2 linked regions of the Arthrobacter sp. ERGS1:01 genome follow. The protein of the gene in region 1 binds, or shares a complex with, the protein of each later gene. Links are inferred from orthologs where the notes say so. Each region holds a gene or a part of one and is shown in the gene's direction. Other genes may lie near its edges.

What was found. The genes of interacting proteins can lie anywhere in the genome.
Region 2: the proteins of AL755_RS16735 (region 1) and AL755_RS11670 are in contact, whole or in part, in a solved structure (PDB 8BNU), measured with the Escherichia coli proteins. The link is inferred for Arthrobacter sp. ERGS1:01 from one-to-one orthologs.

Annotation. Positions count from the first base shown.
Region 1 is NZ_CP012479.1:2,826,324-2,830,485, reverse strand. Bases 382-3,363 are described here. They hold AL755_RS16735 (3-hydroxyacyl-CoA dehydrogenase NAD-binding domain-containing protein), read left to right. Parts: upstream 382-783; coding sequence 784-2,943; downstream 2,944-3,363. Other genes in these bases: AL755_RS16730 (crotonase/enoyl-CoA hydratase family protein), read left to right, coding at 2,943-3,363; AL755_RS16740 (acetyl-CoA C-acetyltransferase), read left to right, coding at 382-781. In the rest of the region: more of AL755_RS16740, read left to right, coding at 1-381; more of AL755_RS16730, read left to right, coding at 3,364-3,803; AL755_RS16725 (MBL fold metallo-hydrolase), read left to right, coding at 3,844-4,162. UniProt on the Escherichia coli protein: Catalyzes the formation of a hydroxyacyl-CoA by addition of water on enoyl-CoA. Also exhibits 3-hydroxyacyl-CoA epimerase and 3-hydroxyacyl-CoA dehydrogenase activities.
Region 2 is NZ_CP012479.1:1,728,055-1,732,071, forward strand. The notes cover bases 645-3,481. They hold AL755_RS11670 (acetyl-CoA C-acetyltransferase), read left to right. Parts: upstream 645-1,315; coding sequence 1,316-2,647; downstream 2,648-3,481. Other genes in these bases: AL755_RS11665 (TetR/AcrR family transcriptional regulator), read right to left, coding at 645-1,251; AL755_RS11675 (3-oxoacyl-ACP reductase), read left to right, coding at 2,653-3,481. Also shown: AL755_RS11660 (acyl-CoA dehydrogenase family protein), read right to left, coding at 1-532; more of AL755_RS11665, read right to left, coding at 529-644; more of AL755_RS11675, read left to right, coding at 3,482-4,017.

The DNA of each region.
Region 1 (4,162 bases):
CTACTTCGTGCCGCAGGGCATTGGCGCGGACCTCATCGCCACCACCGAAGGCTTCAGCCGCGCGGACGTGGACGCCTACGCCGTGCGCTCGCAGCAACTCGCCGCCCGCGCCTGGGCGGAGGGCCGCTTCGCCAACTCCGTGATCCCCGTCCGGGACCAAAACGGCCTGGTGGTGCTGGACCGCGACGAACACATGCGCCCCGGGTCCACGCCGGAATCGCTCGCCGCGCTCAAGCCGTCCTTCGCCGGCATGGGGGAGGCCGGCGGATTCGACGCCGTCGCCCTGCAAAAGTTCCACGGCACGGAGCGCATCAACCACGTCCACACGGCCGCGAACTCGTCGGGGATCGTCGACGGCGCGGCCCTGGTCTTGGTGGGCAGCGAGGAGATGGGCGGGCGGCTGGGCCTGGCGCCGCGCGCCCGGATCGTGGCCACGGCCACCTCCGGCGCCGACCCCACCATCATGCTCACCGGCCCCACCCCGGCCACCCATAAACTGCTCAAGCAGGCCGGCCTGGGGGTGGACGACATCGACCTGTTCGAGATCAACGAGGCGTTTGCCGCCGTCGTCCTGAAGTACCAAAAGGACCTGGGGATCCCGGAGGAAAAACTGAACGTGAACGGCGGCGCCATTGCCATGGGCCATCCGCTGGGCGCCACGGGGGCCATGATCCTGGGCGCCACGATCGATGAGTTGGAACGCCGCAACGCCCGCCGGGCCGTCGTGACCTTGTGCATTGGCGGCGGCATGGGCGTGGCCACGTTGATTGAGAGGTTTTGAGCATGAGGAACACCATCCGCTGGGAGCAGGACGCCGACGGCGTCGTCATCTTGACCATTGACGATCCCGAGCAGTCCGCCAACACCATGAACGAGGCCTACGCCGCGTCCATGCAGGCGGCCGTGGAACGGCTCACGGCCGAGAAGGACTCCATCGCCGGCGTCATCCTCACCTCCGCCAAGCGGACGTTCTTTGCCGGCGGCGACCTCAACGACCTCGTGGCCGCGGGACCGGCGGACGCCCAGAAGATCTTCGACCTGGGCACCGCCATCAAGACCCCGTTGCGTGCCTTGGAGACCCTGGGCCGGCCTGTTGTGGCCGCCATCAACGGTGCCGCGCTGGGCGGCGGGCTGGAAATCGCGTTGGCCACCCACCACAGGATCGCCGCCGACACCCGCGGCTCGGTCATTGGCCTGCCCGAGGTGACGTTGGGCCTGCTGCCCGGCGGCGGCGGCATCGTCCGAACGGTGCGCATGCTGGGGGTGGCCGACGCCCTGACGAAGGTGCTGCTGGAGGGCCGCCGGTACAAGCCCCGGGAGGCACTCGAGCTGGGGCTCGTGGACGAGGTGGTGGACACCGCGGAGCTGCTGCTTCCGGCCGCAAAGGCGTGGATCGCGGCCAACCCGGACGCCGTCCAGCGCTTCGATGTGCCCGGCTACAGGATCCCCGGCGGTACCCCGGCCACGCCCGCCTTTGCTGCCGTCCTGCCGTCGTTCCCGGCCAATCTGCGAAAGCAGCTCAAGGGCGCCAACTACCCGGCCCCGCGCGCCATCCTGGCGGCCGCCGTCGAAAGCACCCAGGTGGACATCGATACCGCCTTGTCGATGGAGTCCCGCTACTTCGTGGAGGTCGTGACGGGCCAGGTCTCCACCAACATGACCAAGGCGTTCTTCTTCGACCTGGCCCACATCAACGCCGGAGGCAGCCGCCCGGCCGGCTTCGAAAAGTTCACGGCCAAAAAGGTCGCCGTGCTGGGCGCCGGCATGATGGGGGCCGGCATCGCGTACGTGTGCGCCCGCGGCGGCATGGACGTGGTGCTCAAGGACGTGTCATTGGAGGCCGCCGAACACGGTCGGGCGTACTCGCGGACCCTGACCGAGAAGGCCGTGGCCCGCGGCAAGTCCAGCCAGGCGCAGGCCGACGAACTGCTGGCGCGGATCGTCCCCACGGCGACGGCCGCCGATGTGGCCGGCGCCGACCTGGTGATCGAGGCCGTCTTTGAAAACGTCGAGGTCAAGCAGCAGGCGTTCGCCGAGATCCAGGACCTCGTGGCGGACGGCGCCCTACTCGGCTCCAACACGTCCTCGCTGCCCATCACCCGGCTGGCCGAGGGTGTGAAGGACCAGCCAAACTTCATCGGCCTGCACTTCTTCTCCCCGGTCGACAAGATGCCGCTGCTGGAGATCATCGCGGGGAAGAACACCTCCGACGAAACCCTGGCCCGCGCCTTCGACATCGCCCAGCAAATCCGCAAGACGCCCATCGTGGTCAACGATTCCCGCGGATTCTTCACGAGCCGGGTCATCGGCACGTTCATGAACGAGGCCATCGCCATGCTCGGTGAGGGCATCCACCCTGCGTCCATCGAGCAGGCCGGCGCGCAGGCCGGTTACCCGGCGCCGCCGCTCCAACTTGCGGACGAGCTGAACCTGAGGCTCATGTCCAAGATCCAGAAGGAGACGAAGGCGGGCCTGGAGGCCGACGACGGCGTCCAGCAGTACCGCCACCACGCCGCCTACGACATCGTGGACACCATGATCGGGGACTTCGGGCGCCCGGGAAAACTGGCCGGCGCCGGTTTCTACAACTATGCCGACGGCCACCGCACTGGCTTGTGGGAGGGCCTTCTCGAGCGTTGGGGCGGCACGGCCGAGATCCCGTTCGAAGACATGAAGGAACGCATGCTCTTCGCCGAGTCCCTGGAAACCGTCAGGTGCCTGGACGAGGGCGTGCTGCGCAGCGTCGAAGACGCCAACATCGGCTCCATCCTCGGCATCGGCTTCCCCGGCTGGACCGGCGGCGTCCTGCAGTACATCAACGGCTACGACGGCGGCCTGCCCGGTTTCGTAGCCCGTTCGCTGGAGCTGGCGAGCCGGTACGGCGAGCACTTCCTACCGCCGGAATCCCTCGTGGCCAAGGCACGTGCCGGGGAAAGCTACTGATGGGCGCGCACGAGGACGGCACAGTGCCGCAAGCGTGGAAGGCGTTCACGGTTGAGGCGGCACCCACGCCGGGGGTCGCCGTCGTCCGGCTGACCGGGCCGGGGCGGGGCAACATGATGGGCCTGGACTTTTGGGCCGAACTACCGGCCGTGTTTGCCGCGCTCGACGCCGACGAGACCGTGCGCGCCGTGGTCCTCACGGGTGCCGGGGCGCAGTTCAGCGTAGGCCTGGACGTGGCGGAGGTATTGGGGCCGTGGCTGGGCAAACTGGGCCCCGGCGCCCCTGCCCAGGCCGCGCAACGGAGCGAGCTCCTGGGCCTGGTCCGCATGCTCCAGGACGCCGTGACGTCGGTGGCCCGGTGCCGCAAGCCCGTCATCGCGGCCGTGTCCGGCTGGTGCATTGGCGGCGGCGTGGACCTCATCAGCGCCGCGGACGTGCGCCTCGCCTCCGCCGACGCCAGGTTCAGCATCCGTGAGGCGCGGCTGGCCATCGTGGCCGACGTCGGCAGCCTCCAGCGGCTGCGCGGCATCATCGGCGAGGGGCAGCTGCGCGAATTGGCCCTGACCGGCAAGGACATCCCGGCGGCCCGGGCCGCGAAGATCGGCCTGGTCAACGATGTGTTGCCGGACCAGGAGGCGCTCATGGCGGCGGCCCTGGCCATGGCGGGGGAGATGGCGGCCAACTCGCCGCTGGCCGTGGCCGGCACCAAGGCCGTGCTCAACGAGGGCCGGGAGGAAGACATCGGCCGGGGCCTGCGGCATGTGGCGCTGTGGAACTCGGCGTTCCTGCACAGCGAGGACCTGCTCGAGGCCGTTGCCGCCCTGGGTGAAAGGCGCCCGGCCGTGTTCCACGGCAAGTAGGCGTCACACCCATGAACACGATCAGCTTCTGGAGGGCACCATGATCACCATTACCGGACACGAACAATTCCGTGCCTGGCAGGAGAAAACCATGCCGGCTGTGGAGGAGGTTCGCCCCGGCGTCTGGTCGATCCCTGTCCCGTTCCCCGGCAACCCCATGCGGTACACGCTTGCCTACCTGCTGGTGGGTGAAGGCGAAGCGGTGCTCGTTGACCCTGGCTGGGACAGCGACGAAGGCTGGGCCGCCCTTGTGGCGGGTTTGGCAACTGCCGGGATCACGCCGTCGTTCCTCACGGGGATCGTGGCCACCCACTTCCACCCGGACCACCTGGGCATGGCGGCCCGGTTGCGGGCGGCGT
Region 2 (4,017 bases), 1.1 Mb from region 1 along the record:
TGTTGATGACGAACTCTTCCGAGGCCGGATCGTAGGTGGCTGTGGTGGCAATGGACGCCACATCCGAGCCGTGCCCGATCTCCGTCATGGCGAAGCAGCCCGGAATGTCAAGGCTCATGATGCCCGGCAGCCATTTGTCCTGGTGTTCGGGGGAGCCAAGGTGCATCACGGCGGAGCCGAAGAGCCCCCATTGCACGCCGGCCTTGATCTGCACGGACGGGTCCGCAATGACCAGTTCCTCGAATCCGGCAACGTTTCCGCCGTGGTCGTCGGTGCCGCCCAGCCGCGTCGGGAACGCCCGGTGCACCCCGTTTTGCTTCACCAGGTATTCCAGCTGGCCGTAAGCACGCAGGCGGTGTTCCGTGTGGGAAAGCCCCTCGATTTTGCGCAGCTCCGGCGCACCGGCGAGCGCGCGCGCCTGGATGCGGACCGCCGCCCATTTGCCAAGGAGGGCCTCGCCAAGCGCCGCTTGGTTCACAGTTGCGCCGTCGCCGTTGGTGGCTGGTGCTGCCGGGGTCAATACGTCAGTCATGAGATTCCTTCTACTTGCAGTGACAGGTTGGGGGAGGCGGCCGCGGTGACTTGGCGTCGCACGCCGTCAAAGAGCCAGGTGGAGATTTGTTCGGCCATGGCCAGGTGGTCGGGCTTGGCCGGCGACGGCGGGGTTTTCAACCACAGTTCGCCGGTGGTGCGGACCAGCCCGATGGCCGCGGTGGGCCAGTAGCCCAGCAGGGGGGATTCGGTGCCGCCCAGCAGGTCCCGCAGGGGGTCGGAGATCATGGCGGTCACGGCGTCGAAGAAGCCGCTGAGTTCACCGGTGGGCTGCGGGCTCGCGTCGCCTGGCGCGGTGACGAAGGTGTAGACGTTCGGGGAGGTCTCGGCCATTTGCAGGTAGGCCGTGACCATGTTGACAAGCCCCTCGCGCGGGGTCCGTGCGGTTTTTCCGGCCGCCAGGATGGTGTCCTGCATTTGGCCGATCACCACTTTGCCGACGGCTTGCTGCAGCCCGGCCTTGTCGCCAAAGTAGCGGTAGAACACGGATTTGGACGTGCCGGCGTTGGCCGCGATGTCCTCCATGGAGGCGTCGGCGCCCAGGTGGTGGATGGCCCGGCGGGTGGCCTTGATGAGCTCACGACGGCGTTGCTCCCGGTGGGTTTCCCAGCGTGCCGAACGCCCGTCGATCGTGGCGGTGGTGCCGCCGGGGCTGGTGGCGGGCGGGGGAGCGGGGTGCCCGGGTTGCGCTGTGTTCACGATACCCAGCGTATCAGGTACGCTGGGTATCAGTAATCCACGCCACATTGAAGGAGACCGCTCCATGAGTTCCCCCACGGCAGCAGCCAGTTATACGCCCACGGTCCGCAAGGCCGTCATCGTCGGTGGCAACCGCATCCCGTTTGCGCGGGCCGGCGGGGCATATGCGCACTCCTCCAACCAGGACATGCTCACCGCCGCCCTGGACGGGCTCGTGGCAAGGTTTGGCCTGCAGGATGAGGTCATCGGGGAGGTGGCCGCCGGAGCGGTCCTGAAGCACTCCCGGGATTTCAACCTCACCCGCGAGGCTGTCCTGGGATCGGCGTTGTCACCGACCACCCCCGCCTACGACCTCCAGCAGGCCTGCGCCACCGGCCTGGAGACGGTGATCGGGCTGAGCAACAAGATCAAGCTGGGCCAGATTGAATCCGGCATTGCCGGCGGTGTCGATTCCGCCTCCGACGCACCCATTGCCGTCAGTGAGGGGCTGCGGGCCATCCTGCTGGACCTCAACCGCGCCAAGACCCTGCTCGAGAAGGTCAAGGTGGCCGGCCGGATCCGCCCCAAGGACCTGTCCCCGGACGCCCCGTCAACCGGAGAGCCCCGCACGGGCCTTTCCATGGGTGAACACCAGGCCCTGACCACGGCACAGTGGAAGATCAGCCGCGAGGCGCAGGACGAGTTGTCGCTGGCCAGCCACAAGAGGTTGGCGGCCGCCTACGACCACCACTTCTTCGACGACCTCCTCACCCCGTACCGCGGCCTGAGCCGGGACTCCAACCTGCGCGCCGACACATCCCTGGAGAAGCTTGCCTCGCTCAAGCCGGTCTTTGGCCGCAACCTCGGCGACGCCGCCACCATGACCGCCGGCAACTCCACCCCGCTGACCGACGGCGCCTCCACCGCATTGCTGGCGTCGGAGGAATGGGCGCAGGCCCACGACCTCCCCCTGCTGGCCAACGTGGTGGACGGCGAAGCCGGGGCCGTTGACTTTGTGCACGGCAAGGACGGCCTGCTCATGGCACCGGCCTTTGCCGTGCCGCGCCTGCTGGCCCGCAACGGGCTGACCCTGGCGGACATTGACTACTTTGAAATCCACGAAGCCTTTGCCGGCACCGTGCTGAGCACCCTGGCGGCGTGGGAGGATCCGGACTTCGGCAGGGACCGCTTGGGCCTGGATGGCGCGTTCGGTACCGTGGACCGCAACAAGCTCAACGTCAACGGCTCGTCCCTGGCAGCCGGCCACCCGTTTGCCGCAACCGGCGGACGGATCGTGGCCACACTGGCCAAGATGCTCCACGAACGCGGATTGGTGGACGGCCGCCCGGCACGCGGGCTGATCTCCGTCTGCGCCGCCGGCGGTCAGGGTGTCGTGGCCCTGCTGGAATCGAGGTAGGAACCATGGCAGAGAAGAGGACCGGGGGCCGCGCTCCCGTGGACAAGTACACCGAATTCGTCAGCCGCGGCCTGGGCCGGGACCTTGCCAAGCGCCTGGGCCTGCCGCAACCGGCCATCCTGCGCCGCTACGCGCCGGGCGCACCGCTGGTGCAGGGTCCCATCCTGGTGGTGGGCCACGGCGACGGTGCCGACGCCGTCGCCAAGGTCCTGCTCGCATGGGGCCAGGACGTGCGCCGGCATGCCACCCCCAAGGAACGCCTGGGTGCCATAGTGCTGGCCCTCGACGAACTGGCGCATCCCGAGCAGTTGTCTGCACCCCTGCGCGAAGTGGGCGCGTCCCTGCGCGATTTGGCCCGCAACGGGCGAGTCTTGAGCATTTCCCGCGCTGCCACGGTTGACGACGCTCCCGCGGTGGCCGCGGCCCGCAACGGGGTCGACGGGATCATCCGGTCACTGGCCAAGGAACTCCGCGCCGGCGCCACGGCGAACGGCGTGCTCCTGGCCAACGGCGTTGCCGCGACATCCCCGGGTGCAACGGCCGCCCTGCGCTTCTTCCTCTCCGCCCGCTCCGCCTTTGTGGACGGCCAGTTCCTCACCGCATCACTGGAGGGCGCGGAACAGGAGACCGATTGGGACAGCCCGCTGGCCGGTCGGGTCGCCGTCGTCACGGGAGCAGCCCGCGGCATCGGTGCCGCCATTGCCCGCACCCTGGCCCGCGACGGCGCGAAGGTCATCGTGGTGGACGTCCCCGCCGCCGGGGACCACCTGGCCGCCGTCGCCAATGAAATTCACGGGACCGCGCTGCAACTGGACATCACGGCCACCGAGGCGGGCGCGCGCATCCTTGACCACGCCGCGCAGAGGTACGGCCGGCTCGACATCGTGGTGCACAACGCCGGCATTACGCGGGACAAACTGCTCGCCAACATGGATCCGGGGCGGTGGGATTCCGTCATTGCCGTCAACATTGCCGCCCAGCTGCGCATGAACCAGGCGTTCCTGGCCAGCAGCCACTTCACCGACCATCCGCGGATCATCAGCGTGGCGTCCACGAGCGGCATTGCCGGCAACCGCGGCCAGACCAACTACGCCGCGTCGAAGGCCGGCGTCATCGGCATGGTCCGCTCCACGGCGCCGCTGCTGGCCGAACGCGGCGGCACCGTCAACGCCGTCGCCCCCGGTTTCATCGAAACGGACATGACCGCAAAGATCCCGTTCGCGACCCGCGAGGTGGCGAGGCGGCTGAACAGCCTGCAACAGGGCGGGCTGCCCGGTGATGTGGCGGAGGCCATCGCGTTCTTTGCCTCGGAGGCCGCCGCGGGCGTCACCGCCAACGTGCTGCGCGTGTGCGGGCAAAACCTGGTGGGG